Regions from separate parts of the Leclercia sp. genome, predicted to be linked through region 3. Evidence: predicted binding sites of a transcription regulator. Region 3 holds the regulator's gene; each other region holds the start of a gene.
What was found. Region 3 encodes Fur, which represses iron uptake genes when iron is present. Its sites were predicted from a motif close to ATAATAATGAGAACNACTATCAA; they were not measured.
Positions count from the first base shown of each region.

Region 1: a site for Fur is predicted at 1,884-1,906, ahead of gpmA (2,3-diphosphoglycerate-dependent phosphoglycerate mutase). Genes of this name have one in related genera too.
Region 2: a site for Fur is predicted at 1,923-1,945, ahead of exbB (tol-pal system-associated acyl-CoA thioesterase). Genes of this name have one in related genera too.
Region 4: a site for Fur is predicted at 2,065-2,087, ahead of sodA (superoxide dismutase [Mn]). Genes of this name have one in related genera too.

Region 1 is NZ_DAIQCE010000017.1:3,561-7,774, reverse strand. It holds gene galK (galactokinase) at 1-691, shown strand, start outside; gene galM (galactose-1-epimerase) at 685-1,725, shown strand; gene gpmA (2,3-diphosphoglycerate-dependent phosphoglycerate mutase) at 1,938-2,690, shown strand; gene aroG (3-deoxy-7-phosphoheptulonate synthase AroG) at 2,757-3,809, opposite strand; gene V7Q49_RS21965 (protein YbgS) at 4,130-4,214, shown strand, end outside.
Region 2 is NZ_DAIQCE010000009.1:34,954-39,167, forward strand. It holds gene V7Q49_RS17885 (SDR family oxidoreductase) at 1-561, shown strand, start outside; gene exbD (TonB system transport protein ExbD) at 698-1,123, opposite strand; gene exbB (tol-pal system-associated acyl-CoA thioesterase) at 1,130-1,861, opposite strand; gene metC (cystathionine beta-lyase) at 2,113-3,300, shown strand; gene yghB (DedA family general envelope maintenance protein YghB) at 3,442-4,101, shown strand; gene V7Q49_RS17910 (AraC family transcriptional regulator) at 4,203-4,214, opposite strand, start outside.
Region 3 is NZ_DAIQCE010000002.1:45,128-49,341, reverse strand. It holds gene chiP (chitoporin ChiP) at 1-1,033, shown strand, start outside; gene chiQ (ChiQ/YbfN family lipoprotein) at 1,083-1,412, shown strand; gene fur (ferric iron uptake transcriptional regulator) at 1,566-2,012, opposite strand; gene fldA (flavodoxin FldA) at 2,304-2,834, opposite strand; gene ybfE (LexA regulated protein) at 2,990-3,277, opposite strand; gene ybfF (esterase) at 3,406-4,179, opposite strand.
Region 4 is NZ_DAIQCE010000012.1:52,250-56,463, reverse strand. It holds gene cpxA (envelope stress sensor histidine kinase CpxA) at 1-584, shown strand, start outside; gene yiiM (6-hydroxyaminopurine reductase) at 620-1,294, opposite strand; gene sodA (superoxide dismutase [Mn]) at 1,371-1,991, opposite strand; gene rhaT (L-rhamnose/proton symporter RhaT) at 2,280-3,314, shown strand; gene rhaR (HTH-type transcriptional activator RhaR) at 3,315-4,163, opposite strand.

The sequences.
Region 1 (4,214 bases), on a different contig from region 3:
GATCGCCCTCAACGGCCAGGAAGCAGAGAACCAGTTTGTCGGCTGCAACTGCGGCATTATGGATCAGCTGATCTCGGCGCTGGGCAAAAAAGGCCACGCGTTACTGATCGACTGCCGCTCGCTGGGCACCAAAGCGGTCAGCCTGCCGAAAGGCGCGGCGGTGATTATCATCAACAGTAATTTCAAACGCACCCTGGTCGGCAGCGAATACAACACCCGCCGCCAGCAGTGTGAAACCGGTGCGCGCTTCTTCCAGCAGTCCGCCCTGCGTGACGTCTCGCTTACCGAGTTCAATAAGGTGGCGCACGAGCTGGATCCGGTGGTCGCGAAACGCGTTCGTCACGTCCTGACTGAAAACGCCCGTACCGTGGAAGCAGCGACCGCGCTGGAGAAAGGCGACCTGCGTCGAATGGGCGAGCTGATGGCCGAGTCGCATGCCTCCATGCGGGATGACTTCGAAATCACCGTGCCGCAAATCGACACCCTCGTGGAGATTGTCAAAGCGGCAATTGGCGAGCAGGGCGGCGTGCGTATGACCGGGGGTGGCTTCGGTGGCTGCGTGGTGGCGCTGGTGCCGGAGGCGTTAGTCCCGGTGGTTCAGCAAGCCGTTGAGCAGCAGTATGAAGCTAAAACCGGTATCAAAGAGACCTTCTATGTTTGCAACGCCTCACAAGGAGCTGGCCAGTGCTAAACGAAACACCTGTTCTCGCCCCTGACGGCCTGCCGTACCGCCTGTTAACCCTGCGCAATAGCGCAGGGATGGTGGTGACGCTGATGGACTGGGGCGCCACGCTGCTTTCCGCCCGCGTCCCGATGCGTGACGGCAGCGTACGCGAGACCCTGCTCGGTTGCGCATCGCCTGAGCAATACATTGAACAAACTGCGTTCCTTGGCGCCTCGGTGGGTCGTTATGCCAACCGTATCGCCAAAAGCCGCTTTGAGCTGGACGGCGAGCACTATGCGCTGCTGCCGAGCCAGGGCGAAAACCAGCTGCATGGCGGGCCGGACGGCTTCGACAAGCGTCGCTGGCGCATTGTGCAGCAGAACGATAGCGAAGCGCTGCTGACTCTCCACTCCCCGGATGGCGATCAGGGCTATCCTGGCAACTGTGAGACGAGCGTCCATTATCGCTTAACGGAAGATAACCGGATCGCCATTACGTATCGCGCTACGGTGGATAAACCCTGCCCGGTCAACCTGACCAACCACGCTTACTTCAACCTCGACGGCGATTGCAGCGACGTGCGTAACCACAAACTGCAACTGTTGGCCCAGCGCTATCTGCCGGTCGATGAAATGGGCATCCCACAGGAAGGGTTAAAAGCGGTGGCGGGCAGCAGCTTTGATTTCCGCACCACCAAGGCTATCGCCCAGGATTTCCTGGCGGATGACGATCAGCGCAAGGTGAAAGGTTACGATCATGCGTTCCTGCTTGATGCCGAGGGCGACCTGAGCCAGCCTGCGGCGCACCTGTGGTCGGCCGATGACAAGCTGCAGATGACGGTCTATACCACCGCCCCTGCCCTGCAATTTTATTCCGGTAACTTCCTCGACGGTACGCCAGCGCGCGAAGACGGTGAGTACCAGGCCTGGCAAGGCCTGGCGCTGGAAAGCGAGTTCTTACCCGACAGCCCAAATCATGCGGAATGGCCGCAGCCCGACTGCATTCTGCGCCCGGGCGAAGAGTACATCAGCGTCACGGAATATCAGTTTATTGCGCAATAAAAACCGGCCCTCTCTCAGGAGGGCTTTTTTTTGTCCATCTTGCTGAAAATAGCGCCGGTTACGGACAAAATCACAACCCCTCATTCACAAGCATCTTACACTGCGACACTATTTTCGCTATGGTTAGGGTTAAGCGTTGCCCGCGGCTGAGCTGCGGCAATATAATGAGAATTGTTATCATTCAAGTAATGCTTGTTCTGGAGGAGTAAAATATGGCTGTAACTAAGCTGGTTCTGGTACGTCATGGCGAAAGCCAGTGGAACAACGAAAACCGTTTTACCGGTTGGTATGATGTTGACCTGTCTGAGAAAGGCGTTGGCGAAGCGAAAGCGGCGGGTAAACTGCTGAAAGATGAAGGCTTCAGCTTCGATTTTGCTTATACCTCCGTGCTGAAACGTGCCATCCACACCCTGTGGAACGTGCTGGACGAACTGGATCAGGCCTGGCTGCCGGTTGAGAAATCCTGGAAACTGAACGAGCGTCACTACGGTGCGCTGCAGGGTCTGAACAAAGCAGAAACCGCAGAAAAATACGGTGACGAGCAGGTTAAACAGTGGCGTCGCGGCTTCGCGGTCACCCCACCAGAGCTGACCAAAGATGACGAGCGCTATCCGGGCCACGACCCGCGTTACGCGAAACTGACCGATGCTGAACTGCCACAGACTGAAAGCCTGGCGCTGACCATCGATCGCGTTGTGCCTTACTGGAACGAAACCATCCTGCCACGCCTGAAAAGCGGCGAGCGCGTGATCATCGCTGCTCACGGTAACTCCCTGCGTGCGCTGGTGAAATACCTCGATAACATGGGTGAAGACGAGATCCTCGAGCTGAACATCCCAACCGGCGTACCGCTGGTATATGAGTTCGACGAAAACTTCAAACCAATCAAGCACTACTATCTGGGTAACGCTGACGAAATCGCGGCTAAAGCTGCGGCCGTTGCGAACCAGGGTAAAGCCAAGTAATAAAAAAGCCCGGTCGCGATGACCGGGCCTTATGTTCTGAGTGCCGGATAACTATCCGGCATTTTTTTAGCCGCGACGGGCTTTTACCGCGTTCGCCAGCTGGCGCAGTACCGTTTCGGTATCGTCCCAGCCGATACAGGCATCGGTGACGCTCTTACCGTAAACCAGCGGCTCGCTGCCTTCCAGATTCTGATTGCCTTCCACCAGGTGGCTTTCAATCATCACCCCGATAATCGCCTTTTCGCCGCCCGCAATCTGCTGGCAGACATCGGTACTAACGTCCATCTGCTTTTTGAACTGCTTGCTGGAGTTGGCATGGCTGAAGTCGATCATCACCTGTGCAGCCAGACCTGCTTTGTCCAGACCCGTCTTCACTTCCGCCACGTGAGCCGCGCTGTAGTTAGGCTCTTTGCCGCCGCGCAGGATGATATGGCAGTCGCCATTACCGCTGGTATTGACGATCGCGGAGTGACCCCATTTGGTGACGGAGAGGAAACAGTGCGGTGCCCCGGCAGCATTGATGGCGTCGATCGCCACTTTGATGGTGCCATCGGTGCCGTTTTTAAAGCCGACCGGACAGGAGAGCCCGGATGCCAGCTCGCGGTGAACCTGAGACTCGGTAGTACGTGCGCCAATGGCGCCCCAGCTCATCAGGTCTGCCAGATACTGCGGGGTAATCATGTCGAGGAACTCACCCGCCGCAGGCAGGCCGCTGTCGTTGATATCCAACAGCAGCTTACGGGCGATGCGCAGACCGTCGTTGATCTGGAAGCTGCCGTCCATATGCGGATCGTTGATCAGCCCTTTCCAGCCCACGGTGGTGCGTGGTTTTTCAAAGTAGACGCGCATGACGATTTCCAGCTCATCCTTCAGCGCCTCGCGCAGCGTCAGCAGACGCGACGCGTACTCTTTCGCTGCAGCAGGATCGTGAATGGAGCACGGACCGATTACCACCAGCAGACGATCGTCATTGCCTTTCAGGATCTTATGGATCGCTTTACGGGCATGAGAAACGGTATTGGCGGCATTTTCGGTGGCAGGAAATTTCTCAAGGAGCGCTACAGGAGGTAATAACTCGTTGATCTCTTTAATACGTAAATCGTCATTCTGATAATTCATGTTCTTTCCGCGTTGCCATATTTTTATAAACGAATGCAATCCCTTCAATCTATCTTGTCAGTCAGGAAGTGTAAACTCGCTTTTACACTACGCACAGATAAATCCTGGAATTCGCTTAAAAAACGCCACAAAGTAGCGAAAAACGAGAACCACCCTAAACTTTTTAACTGTATGCACTGCATTTTTTAAATTTATTGCGATTACATACTGACCTAAGTATTGATCATGGCATCTTTAACCACTGAGCACCGTATCGATTTCGCATATGCACTGTGGAAAGAAGTTATCCAGAACATAACGACCAGAACAGGAGCAGCATGATGAAAATGACTAAACTCGCCACCCTTTTCCTGACCGCGTCCCTCACCATGGCAAGCGGTGCAGCACTGGCTGCTGACACAGCCT
Region 2 (4,214 bases), on a different contig from region 3:
CTGAGCGATGAAAAGTTTGCCCGTTCACTGGTACATAAAGCCCATCAGGAGCTGGGTGGACTGGACGTGCTGGCGCTGGTGGCCGGTAAGCAGGTTGCGGTAGAGAAGATTGCCGACCTGACGACCGAGCAGTTTAAGCAGACCTATACCGTGAACGTGCTGGCGCTGTTCTGGATAACCCAGGAGGCACTGCCGCTGCTGCCGGCCGGGGCGAGCATCATTACCACCTCGTCGATTCAGGCCTATCAGCCGAGCCCGCACCTGCTGGACTATGCCTCCACGAAAGCGGCTATCCTCAACTACAGCCGCGGGCTGGCGAAACAGGTGGCCGAGAGCGGCGTGCGCGTCAACGTGGTGGCCCCAGGGCCTATCTGGACAGCGCTGCAAATCTCCGGCGGTCAGACCCAGGAGAAAATCCCGCAGTTTGGTCAGCAGACGCCGATGAAGCGTGCAGGGCAGCCTGCGGAGCTGGCACCGGTGTATGTCTATCTGGCGAGCCAGGAATCAAGCTATGTGACCGCGGAAGTGCACGGGGTGTGCGGCGGGGAGCATCTGGGGTAGTGTAGAGCATTGCCCGGTGGCGCGACGCTTACCGGGCTTACCGATTCTTTGCGGGCTGATGCCCTCACCCTGGCCCTCTCCCACGGGGAGAGGGAATAACCATTAAAAAAGGCAACTTACGTTGCCTTTTTGCGTTTTATTTCGCTGCCGCTTTCTCTTCGCCGACCAGGCCAATCTTCAGGTAACCCGCCTGATGCAGCGTGTCCATTACCTTCATCATGGTTTCGTAGTCGACGGTCTTGTCGGCACGGAAGAAGACGGTAGTGTCTTTCTTGCCGTCGGTGAGCGTATTCAGCGCCGGGATCACCGACTCGTCCGTCACCGGATCGTTACCCAGGAACATGGATTTATCCGCCTTCACGGACAGATAAATCGGTTTTTCCGGGCGCGGCTGCGGCTGGCTGGATGACGCAGGCAGATTGACCTTCACGTCCACCGTCGCCAGCGGCGCAGCAACCATGAAGATAATCAGCAGAACCAGCATGACGTCGATAAACGGCGTCACGTTGATTTCGTGCATTTCGCCGTTATCGTCCAGATTTTCATTAAGACGCATTGCCATGGCGAATCAACCTAAGTGTAATTTCTGAGCAGAACGGACCGGCTTAACCGAGCTGGCGCTGAGGTCCAGATCGCGGCTTTGCAGCAGCAGAACCTGAGCGGCAACGTCACCGAGGGTGGCTTTGTAGCTGCCAATCATACGGGCGAAGATGTTATAGATAACCACAGCCGGAATAGCGGCAACCAGACCAATCGCCGTCGCCAGCAGGGCTTCTGCGATGCCAGGGGCTACAACCGCGAGGTTGGTGGTTTGCGTCTGGGCGATGCCGATAAAGCTGTTCATGATGCCCCAGACCGTACCGAAAAGACCGACGAACGGGGAGATCGCACCGATAGTCGCCAGATAGCCGTTACCACGACCCATATGACGACCGATGGCCGCCACACGCCGCTCGAGGCGGAAGCCGGTACGCTCTTTAATCCCTTCGTTGTCTTCGCTGCCGGCAGAGAGTTCAAGCTCGTTCTGGGCTTCGTTGATTAACTGGGTGGTCAGGCTTTTGGCCTGGAAGGAAGAGGTCATGTCGCTCGCCTGATTCAGGGTGCGGGCCTCGGCCAGTTGCTGCTGTTCACGCTTAAGACGACGCTTGTGCGAGATGAGCTCCACGCTCTTGCTAAAGAAAATAGCCCAGGTGACGACGGACGCCAGAATCAGGCCGATCATCACAATCTTCACCACGATGTCGGCATGATGATACATACCCCAGACGGAGAGATCCGTCTGCATCAAATTATTACCCACTCGGTATCTCCAGGACGCAAATCACAAAATCTGAGCATAATAATATCAAAACAGCGTCGAATTGATAGTAGTTCTCATTAGTATTTACATAGTGCCGTAAATTCGTTTCATTTTCCTTGCGCTTACGCAGGAAAAATTTCCCGGAAACAAATTTTAAAAAATTTTCGACTTAATGCGCCCCCCTTCTCGTGACCCTTTTTACTTTCATGGTAGTCTGGACGTCCAGACGTATAAAAACAGGTCGTGCAGACATGAAAGAAAAACATCTTGATACCACTCTTGTCCAGGCAGGACGCAGCAAGAAATATACCCTCGGTTCGGTCAACAGCGTGATTCAGCGCGCCTCGTCCCTGGTATTCGATACCGTCGAGGCGAAAAAGCACGCCACCCGTAACCGGGCCAAGGGCGAGCTGTTCTACGGGCGGCGCGGCACGCTGACCCACTTCTCTTTGCAGGAAGCAATGTGCGAGCTGGAGGGCGGCGCGGGCTGTGCGCTGTTCCCATGCGGCGCGGCGGCGGTGGCGAACACCATCCTGGCGTTTGTCGAGCAAGGGGATCATATCCTGATGACCAACACCGCCTACGAACCGAGCCAGGACTTCTGCACCAAAATTCTCAGCAAGCTGGGCGTGACCACCGGCTGGTTCGATCCACAGATCGGCGCGAAGATTGCCGATCTGATCCAGCCCAATACCCGGATAGTGTTCCTCGAATCGCCGGGTTCGATCACCATGGAAGTCCATGATGTACCGGCCATTGTGCAGGCGGTACGCAGCAAAGCGCCGGACGCCATCATTATGATCGACAACACCTGGGCGGCAGGCGTGCTGTTTAAGGCGCTCGATTTTGGTATCGATATTTCTATCCAGGCGGCCACCAAATACCTGATTGGCCACTCGGACGGCATGATCGGCACGGCGGTCTCCAACGCCCGCTGCTGGGAGCAGCTGTGTGAAAATGCCTATCTGATGGGGCAGATGGTGGATGCAGATACTGCCTACATGACCAGCCGCGGCCTGCGTACCCTGAGCGTTCGCCTGCGCCAGCATCATGAAAGCAGCCTGCAGGTCGCCCGGTGGCTGGCGCAGCACCCGCAGGTGGCGCGCGTGAACCATCCGGCGCTGCCGGGCAGCGTCGGGCATGAGTTCTGGCAACGTGACTTTACGGGCAGCAGCGGCTTGTTCTCGTTTATTCTGAACAAGCGTCTGAGCAATGACGAGCTGGCAAACTACCTCGATAACTTCTCGCTGTTCAGCATGGCCTACTCATGGGGCGGCTTCGAGTCGCTGATCCTGCCGAACCAGCCAGAGCAGATTGCTGCCCTGCGTCCGGGCGGAGAAGTGGACTTTACCGGCACCCTGATCCGTCTGCATATCGGCCTGGAAAACGTCGAGGATTTGATTGCCGATCTAGAGGCCGGTTTTGCCCGTATCGAATAGCGCAGGGTCATAAAAACACTCTGCGGACACTTTTCTCCACATTACGGGCAGAAAAGTCTGATTTGTTGCGCCTGCGATCAAAGCCCGCCGGCGAAATAGGGAGTACAATAGCCCTATATATGCTGTTCCACAGGAAAGCCCATGGCTGTTATTCAAGATATTATCGCTGCACTCTGGCAACACGATTTTGCAGCGCTGGCGGATCCGCACGTGGTGGGGATTGTTTATCTGGTGATGTTTGCCACGCTGTTTCTGGAAAATGGGTTACTGCCTGCCTCATTTTTACCAGGCGACAGCCTGCTGCTGCTCGCAGGAGCGTTAATCGGTAAAGGGGTGATGGACTTTGCCCCCACGATGGTGATCCTGACCTCCGCCGCCAGCCTGGGCTGCTGGCTCAGCTATTTGCAGGGCCGCTGGCTGGGCAATACGCGACTGGTGAAAAGCTGGCTGGCGCAGTTGCCGCATAAATACCATCAGCGGGCGACCTGCATGTTCGATCGCCACGGCCTGCTGGCGCTGCTCGCCGGGCGTTTTTTGGCCTTTGTGCGCACCCTGCTGCCAACCATGGCGGGCATCTCCGGGCTCTCTAACCGCCGCTTCCAGTTCTTTAACTGGCTGAGCGCGCTGCTGTGGGTCGGCGTGGTGACCACCTTCGGCTATGCCCTGAGCATGATCCCGTTCGTGAAACGCCACGAAGATCAGGTCATGACCTTCCTGATGATCCTGCCGCTGTTCCTGCTGGTAGCCGGGCTGGTGGGCACTATCGTGGTGGTGATCCGTAAGAAATACTGTAGCGCCTGATTGTTACTCTCCCTCACCCCTGCCCTCTCCCAAGGGGAGAGGGAGAAACGGTTCCCTCTCCCTGTGGGAGAGGGTTAGGGTGAGGGCAACAGCCCGCACCATCACATCCCCTG
Region 3 (4,214 bases):
CGATAAGAGCGGGATCAGCCTGTACAAAGCGGCGGCTAAATTTAAATACGGTCCGGTCTGGGCACGCGGTGGCTGGTTGCAGCCAACCGGTCAAACCCTGCTGGCGCCGCACTGGAGCTTTATGCCGGGTACCTATCAGGGTGCTGAAGCCGGGGCCAACTTTGACTACGGTGATAGCGGTGCGTTGAGTTTCTCGTACATGTGGACCAACGAATATAAAGCGCCGTGGCACCTCGAGATGGACAAGTTCTATCAGAATGACAGGAAAACCCGCGTCGACTATCTCCACTCCTTCGGCGCGAAGTACGATTTCAAAAACAACCTGATTCTGGAAGCGGCCTTTGGTCAGGCTGAAGGTTTTATCGATCAGTACTTTGCTAAAGCCAGCTACAAGCTTGATATCGTGGGTGGCCCGCTCTCCACCAGCTATCAGTTCTACGGCACGCGTGATAAAGCCGACAGCGGCACCGAGAATGATATCTACGATGGTACAGCATGGCTGCAGGCGCTGACGCTGGGCTACAAGGTCGGCCAGGTCGATTTACGTCTGGAAGGGACTTACGTCAAGGCGGAAGGGCAGCAGGGTTACTTCCTGCAGCGTATGACCCCAACCTATGCGTCTTCCAACGGTCGTCTGGACGTGTGGTGGGATAACCGCTCCGACTTTAACGCCAACGGCGAAAAAGCGGTCTTCTTCGGTGCCATGTATGATCTGAGCAACTGGAACCTTGCGGGCTGGAGCGTTGGCGCGTCCTATGTCTATGCCTGGGATGCGAAACCGTCAGACTGGTTAATCAACAGCGCCGGTCAGCGTGAAGATATCGCCTCCAACAAGATTAAGGAATCGGCCTACAGCCTGGATGCGATCTACACCCTGCAGGACGGCCGCGCGAAAGGAACCATGTTCAAACTGCACTTCACGCAGTATGACAACCACTCCGATATCCCAAGCTATGGCGGCGGCTACGGCAACATCTTCCAGGATGAGCGTGACGTGAAGTTCATGGTTATCGCCCCGTTCACCATCTTCTGATGACAATCCGGGCGGGGACTCACTCCCCGCCTGACTGGAGATCGTTATGTTGAAAAAAATCGTCATGGTCGCAGTGCTGGCATCAGGACTGGCCGCCTGCGCACAACCCCAGACCCAGAAAGAAGATACCCGTCTGAAAGAGGCCTACAGCGCGTGCATCAATACCGCTGAAGGGTCACCGGAAAAGATTGAAGCCTGTCAGAGCGTGCTGGACGTGCTGCGTCAGGAGAAGGCGCACGAACAGTTTGCGACCCAGGAAACCGTCCGGGTGGCGGATTACCAGGCCTGTATTCAGGCGCGTAAAACGGGTAACAATCAGGACGTGACCAAAAACTGCGATAAAATCTGGCAGGAGATCCGCAGCAACAACGCGAAGTAATGAGCTGTTTGCCACGCCCGGTGGCGCTATGCTTACCGGCCTGGGGGTGATTTCACCCTTGTAGGCCCGACAGCGCAGCGCCACCGGGCTTTTTTACATTATCGCAGGCAAAAAAAAGCCAACCGTCAGGTTGGCTCAGAGTCTATGCAAAGATTATTTGGTGTCGTGCGCGTGGTCATCTTCGCGGCAGTCGCCTTCGGCACAGTGGCCATACAGGTACAGACTGTGGTTGGTCAGACGAATGCCATGACGTGCGGCAATTTCGCGCTGACGTAATTCGATGGAATCATCGCTGAATTCGATCACTTTGCCGCAGTCGAGGCAAATCAGGTGATCGTGGTGGTGCTGCTGCGTCAGTTCAAACACGGATTTACCGCCTTCGAAATTATGACGCGTTACGATGCCTGCATCGTCGAACTGGTTCAGTACACGGTAAACGGTAGCCAGACCAATCTCTTCGCCCATGTCGATCAGACGCTTGTATAAGTCTTCCGCACTGACATGATGGTTATCCGGACCCTGAAGCACTTCCAAGATTTTTAACCGTGGAAGCGTGACTTTCAGTCCGGCCTTCTTTAATGCGGTGTTGTTGTCAGTCATGCGGAATCTGTCCTGTTGCTAAACGATTCACTTCTAAAGAAGAAGTGACAGAAAATGCACCTGGGATAATGCGTCTCATTATAGAACTGCCATGACGTAATGAAAACTGCAAGTCTCAAGTAAAGTATGCTTATAAAAACGTGGTACCGCCAACAAAGTTGTTACAAGGTTCCCCGTTTACTCCTGGATCATTGTACAGGTATGGCAGCAAAAGTTAAAAATTTGTAGCAATTATTTTGATTGGTATTACCTATCGATGCGGCGCAACTTTAGCGTTGCGCCGCGACATCATCAGGCGTTGAGGATGTCGTCGAGGTGCAGTTCTTCGCGAACCTGTTTTACCCATTTGTCGACGCGCTCAGCGGTCAGTTCCGGCTGTCGGTCTTCGTCGATGGCGAGGCCCACGAAGTTATTGTCATCGGCCAGACCTTTAGAGGCTTCGAAGTGATAACCGGCAGTTGGCCAGTGTCCTACGATCACCGCGCCGCGTGGCTCAATGATGTCGCGAATGGTGCCGAGGGCATCGCAGAAGTACTCTGCATAGTCTTCCTGGTCGCCACAGCCAAACAGGGCCACCAGCTTGCCGTTGAAATCGATCTCTTCCAGAGAAGGGAAGAAGTCGTCCCAGTCACACTGCGCTTCACCGTAATACCAGGTCGGGATGCCCAGCAGCAGAATATCGTAGCCTTCGATATCTTCTTTGCTGCTTTTCGCAATGTCATGCACATCGGCAACGTCTTTACCCAACTGTTTTTGAATGTTTTTTGCGATATTTTCGGTGTTACCCGTGTCGCTGCCGAAAAAAATGCCGATGATTGCCATGAGTAAAATAACCTCTTGATACTTAATGGTATGGTGGCGCAATTTAGCCACGGATAAGGGCAATCATAGCAGAACAGAGAAGCCTGCGGAAACTGCTATCACGCAGGACTGCACTCTGTGCTACATGAAAGCAACAAGAAGGGGAGTTTTCTGACTTACGCTTTGCCGTGCCATTTCTCGAGCTGCGCGATCAGCATCTCTTCAATAAGCTCACTGCGGCTGATCTCACGGGCATTCGCCAGCTCATTCAGCGCATCGACGGCTTCAGCATTCATTTTCAGCTCGACGCGTTTAAGCCCACGACTTTTATCGCGTTTAAGCTGATTGCGCTTATTAATGCGCAGCTGTTCATCACGCGAAAGCGGATTGGTTTTCGGTCGTCCCGGGCGACGCTCATTCGCGAACAGATCTATTGTCGTGCGGTCCGTGTGTTCTTTGGCCATGATTCTGAGACTTCGGGGGAAACAAGACACCCTGCTAATGCCCGGGCGATAAGCGCGCCATCATACATCACCGAAAACGGCACGCCAACGACTGGAGGCCCGCAGGCGACCAGTCGCTCTCTTTTTAATCAATTTTCGATGTCAGCGAGGTAACGGCGAATAGCGCGCAGCACCGCGTCCGGTTTTTCGGCATGGACCCAATGTCCGGCCCCGGCAATGACGTGCGCTCGCGCCTGAGGGAACTGCGCCAGCAGCGCATCACGGTACGCTTCGGTCACATACGGCGAATTGCCGCCGGTAATAAACAGGGTTGGATGCGGCCACGCGGCGACCGGCTGCCAGCCGACGATCTGATCGTATTGGTCCCAGAGAACCGGCACGTTGAAGCGCCACTGGCCGTCGACGAAGGATTTCAGCAGGAACTGCACCACGCCTTCTTCGTCAAGGTGTTCACGCATCAGCGCCGCAGCCTGCTGGCGGGTGCTGACGCCTGCGTCCGTCACGGCGTTAATGGCGGCGAAGATCTCATCGTGGCGGCGCACGTCATAATCCACCGGCGCGACGTCGATCACCACCAGCCCGGCAATGCGCTCTGGTGCGAGCGCCGTCAGCGCCATTACTGCTTTACCGCCCATTGAGTGACCAATCAGGATCGCCTTTTCAATATGGTGTTCATCCAGCGTATCCAGCAGATCCTGAGCCATGACGGCGTAGGTCATCTGCGGCGAGCGCGGCGACAGACCGTGGTTGCGCATGTCCACCTGCAGCAGCGCGTGGTCGGTCACCAGATCCCGTGCCAGCACGCCAAGGTTATCCAGGCTGCCAAACAGGCCATGCACCAGGACGATGGGAGAATTATTGTGCGGCGATTGTGCAGATTGCGCTCGGGTATTCAATTTCATGGCAAAGTTCTTTTTTTACGTATGTCAGGTTAGGG
Region 4 (4,214 bases), on a different contig from region 3:
TGCGCCGCCGCAGCGGAGAGAGCAAAGAGCTGGAGCGTATCGAAACGGAAGCCCATCGTCTGGACAGCATGATCAACGACCTGCTGGTGATGTCCCGCAATCAGCAGAAAAACGCGCTGGTCAGCGAAACGGTGAAAGCCAACCATCTGTGGCATGAGGTGCTGGATAACGCGGCATTCGAAGCGGAGCAGATGGGGAAATCCTTCACCGTTAACTTCCCGCCGGGTCCGTGGCCGCTGTACGGTAACCCCAACACGCTGGAGAGCGCGCTGGAGAATATCGTGCGTAACGCCCTGCGCTACTCACATACCAAAATCGAGGTGGCGTTCTCGGTGGATAAAGACGGCATCACCATTAACGTCGATGACGATGGTCCTGGCGTGAGCCCGGAAGATCGCGAGCAGATTTTCCGTCCGTTCTATCGTACCGACGAGGCGCGTGACCGGGAATCTGGCGGCACCGGGCTGGGTCTGGCGATTGTCGAGACCGCTATTCAGCAGCATCGCGGCTGGGTGAAGGCGGACGACAGCCCGCTGGGTGGGTTAAGGTTAACGCTGTGGCTGCCGCTTTATAAACGATCGTAGCTAATGTGCCGGGTGGCGGCTTCGCCTTACCCGGCCTACTTACCCCATAATCTCCGCGAATTATCTTCGATCCTGTTGCTAATTCGCCGCTTCTGCATGGTTCGGGTCCAACTGGTGGATAACCCTGCCGCCGATAGCAGGCGATGATACTGTTCGTCGTCAAACGGCATATGCCAGGCAATCGCACAGGCGTCATACACTGACACCTCGCTCAGGCGCGAGGCCAGCTCCAGCGGCGCATCCGCCGACACCTGCCCTGCCAACACCACGCGATACAGCCAGCCGGTTTTCGCGGCGTTCTGCATCTGCGTGGCCATGTCGTTAATGCCGAAGTGGAAGTTGAGTTTGAAGCACGGCGAACGCGGCTGGGTCACCTGGATCAGGGCGTCGCCCCAGCGAAAGATATCCCCGATAAAGACGTTCTTCTCCGTCAGCCCCTCGGTTGACAGATTTTCACCAAACGCCGGCGCGACAAAAAGCCCGGCCTGGGCGGGATATTCGTTCGCCCAGTACTGATAATGCTCGCGCGGATAGTGACACAGCGCGCGCTCCGGCCCGCCGTGGATTTTTTTCTCCGCCTGCTCATCGCCCACCAGCCCCTTTTCGGTGAGGGAGAGCTCGCCGTCAACCTGCAGTTTAGCAATCGCGCTCGGGCGACTGCCTTCGTAATCCTTTACTTTTCCGGTAAATACGTTAACGGGATAGTGCATCGCGACTCCTTACGCAGATTGTGGATATAAAAAAAGCGAGTCATCAGACTCGCTTCTCACAGGCGGCTTTGCAACCTTATTTTTTAGCGGCGAAACGTGCTGCTGCTTCGTCCCAGTTCACCACGTCCCAGAAGGCTTTGATGTAGTCCGGGCGACGGTTCTGGAATTTCAGGTAGTAAGCGTGTTCCCACACGTCCAGGCCCACAATTGGGAAGCCGGATGCGCCAGAGATAGCTTCACCCATCAGCGGGGAGTCCTGGTTAGCGGTAGAAACCACAGCCAGTTTGTCGCCTTTCAGTACCAGCCACGCCCAGCCAGAGCCGAAACGGGTAGCAGCGGCTTTTTCAAACTCAGCTTTGAAGTTCTCAACGGAGCCGAAGTCGCGCTCGATAGCGGATTTCAGGTCGCCCTGCAGGGTGGTACCGGTTTTCAGGCCTTTCCAGAAGAAGCTGTGGTTAGCATGGCCGCCGGCGTTGTTACGCAGAACGGTTTTCTTGTCAGCTGGCAGTTGATCCAGTTTGGTGATCAGCTCTTCAGCAGGCAGGTTAGCGAACTCTGGCAGGCTTTCCAGCGCCGCGTTGGCGTTGTTCACGTAGGTCTGGTGGTGTTTAGTGTGATGGATTTCCATCGTCTGCTTGTCGAAATGCGGCTCAAGGGCGTCGTAAGCGTACGGCAGGGATGGCAGGGTATAGCTCATAATCATCTCCATTATTGTCGGGCGGCAAACGTGTTAATGCCGCGTAAGCAGTTGGTTCATTATAGTTAATTAAATGATATTGAAAATGTTTATCAATGCCGTAGTTTTAATAAGGTTATTCGGTTTTTGAGAAATGAAGGAATTGTGAGTCTGCTCACGCGGTTAACGTGCTGATTGCCATTCAAAACAAAAGTGCGGCAACCTCCTGAAGGTTCCTAAACCGCCTGGTTTTTACACTCATCAAGTCGGCGGGAAGCCACCGGCTATAAAAACGATGAGGATGTAAAAATGAATCATGCGATTACGATGGGTATTTTCTGGCATTTGATAGGTGCAGCCAGTGCAGCCTGTTTCTATGCCCCGTTTAAAAAGGTGAAACACTGGTCATGGGAAACCATGTGGTCCGTTGGCGGTACGGTGTCGTGGCTGATTTTGCCCTGGACCATTAGCGCCATGCTGCTGCCCGATTTCTGGGGCTACTTCACCTCCTTCAACGCCTCCACGCTGCTCCCGGTATTTCTGTTTGGCGCAATGTGGGGCATCGGTAACATCAATTACGGCCTCACCATGCGCTACCTCGGTATGTCGATGGGCATCGGTATCGCGATTGGCATTACGCTGATTGTCGGCACCCTGATGACGCCGATCCTCAACGGCAACTTCGACGTGCTGATCAACACCGAAGGCGGGCGCATGACGCTGCTGGGCGTGCTGGTCGCCGTGATCGGGGTGGGGATTGTCACCCGCGCCGGGCAGCTCAAAGAGCGCAAAATGGGCATCAAGGCTGAAGACTTCAATCTGAAGAAAGGTCTGGTGCTGGCAGTGATGTGCGGCATTTTCTCGGCCGGAATGTCATTTGCGATGAATGCCGCCAAACCAATGCATGAAGCCGCTGCTGCGCTGGGCGTCGACCCGCTGTACGTCGCGCTGCCAAGCTATGTGGTGATCATGGGCGGCGGCGCGCTGGTTAACCTCGGGTTCTGCTTTGTTCGTCTGGCAAAAGTGAAGAACCTGTCGGTAAAAGCCGACTTCTCGCAGGCAAAATCGCTCATCATCACCAACGTGCTGCTCTCGGCGCTCGGCGGCCTGATGTGGTATCTGCAGTTCTTCTTCTACGCCTGGGGCCACGCCAGTATCCCGGCGCAGTATGACTACATGAGCTGGATGCTGCACATGAGCTTCTACGTGCTCTGCGGCGGCCTGGTTGGGCTGGTGCTGAAAGAGTGGAACAACGCCGGGCGTCGTCCGGTAGGCGTGCTGAGCCTGGGCTGTGTGGTAATTATTATCGCGGCCAACATTGTCGGCCTCGGCATGGCAAACTGATTACGCGGCCTTTCGACTACGATGGCGCCACTGAACCGGCGTCATCCCCACCTCGCGATTAAACACCACCGAAAAGTAGTTACTGTCCTCAAAGCCACAGCGCATCGCCACCTCACTGACCATCAGCTCCGTATGCTGCAGCAGATACTGGGCGTGGCAGATACGCAGCTGGCGCAGATAGTGGTTTACCGTCATCCCGGTCTGGGTACGGAACTGCTGGCGCAGCGCGCGCTCGCTGCACTGCTCCTGTTCGCAGAATTTCTCCAGCACGAAGCTTTTGTTCAGGCTGCCGGCCAGGGTGGTAATCAGTTTATCCAGCAACGCTTCCTGCGTGGTAGCGGAGGGATTATCGGTAGCGTAACGATGGCGCTTCAGCGTCATCACCAGTTGGGCGAACAGCAGCTCCGCCATCTGGTTAGCCACGGGATCGCTCTTCTGACTCTCCAGCTCAAGTTGGGAGATGACCTGCCGCACCTGAGTCATACCGTTGCTGCTTAAGCGCCAGTGCGGCACGCCCTTCGTATCATGAAAACCGGGAATGTTGGCAGCCCAGTCGACGTTGAGCTTAAGTCTGTCCGGGCAGTAAATGACATTCTGCAACACCAGGTCGTTTACCGAGGCGTAGGAATGCTTATCTTCGGCGCGGATGTAAAACAGGTCCCCGCGGGTGATGCGGTAAGGCCGATCGTTGAGAACATGCAAACCGTTGCCTCGCCACACCAGCACCAGCTCGCAGAACTCATGGGTATGCTCTGCAAAGACGTTTTGCGGATAGCGATCGGCCACCGCAACGGCTTGTGCAGGGGAGGCAAAAAAATCATCTTTGCGAAGGATTAACTGAGCAGCCACACCACAACCTCAACGGCGAATAACCTGACATTATTAGCCTTTTTGCGGCAA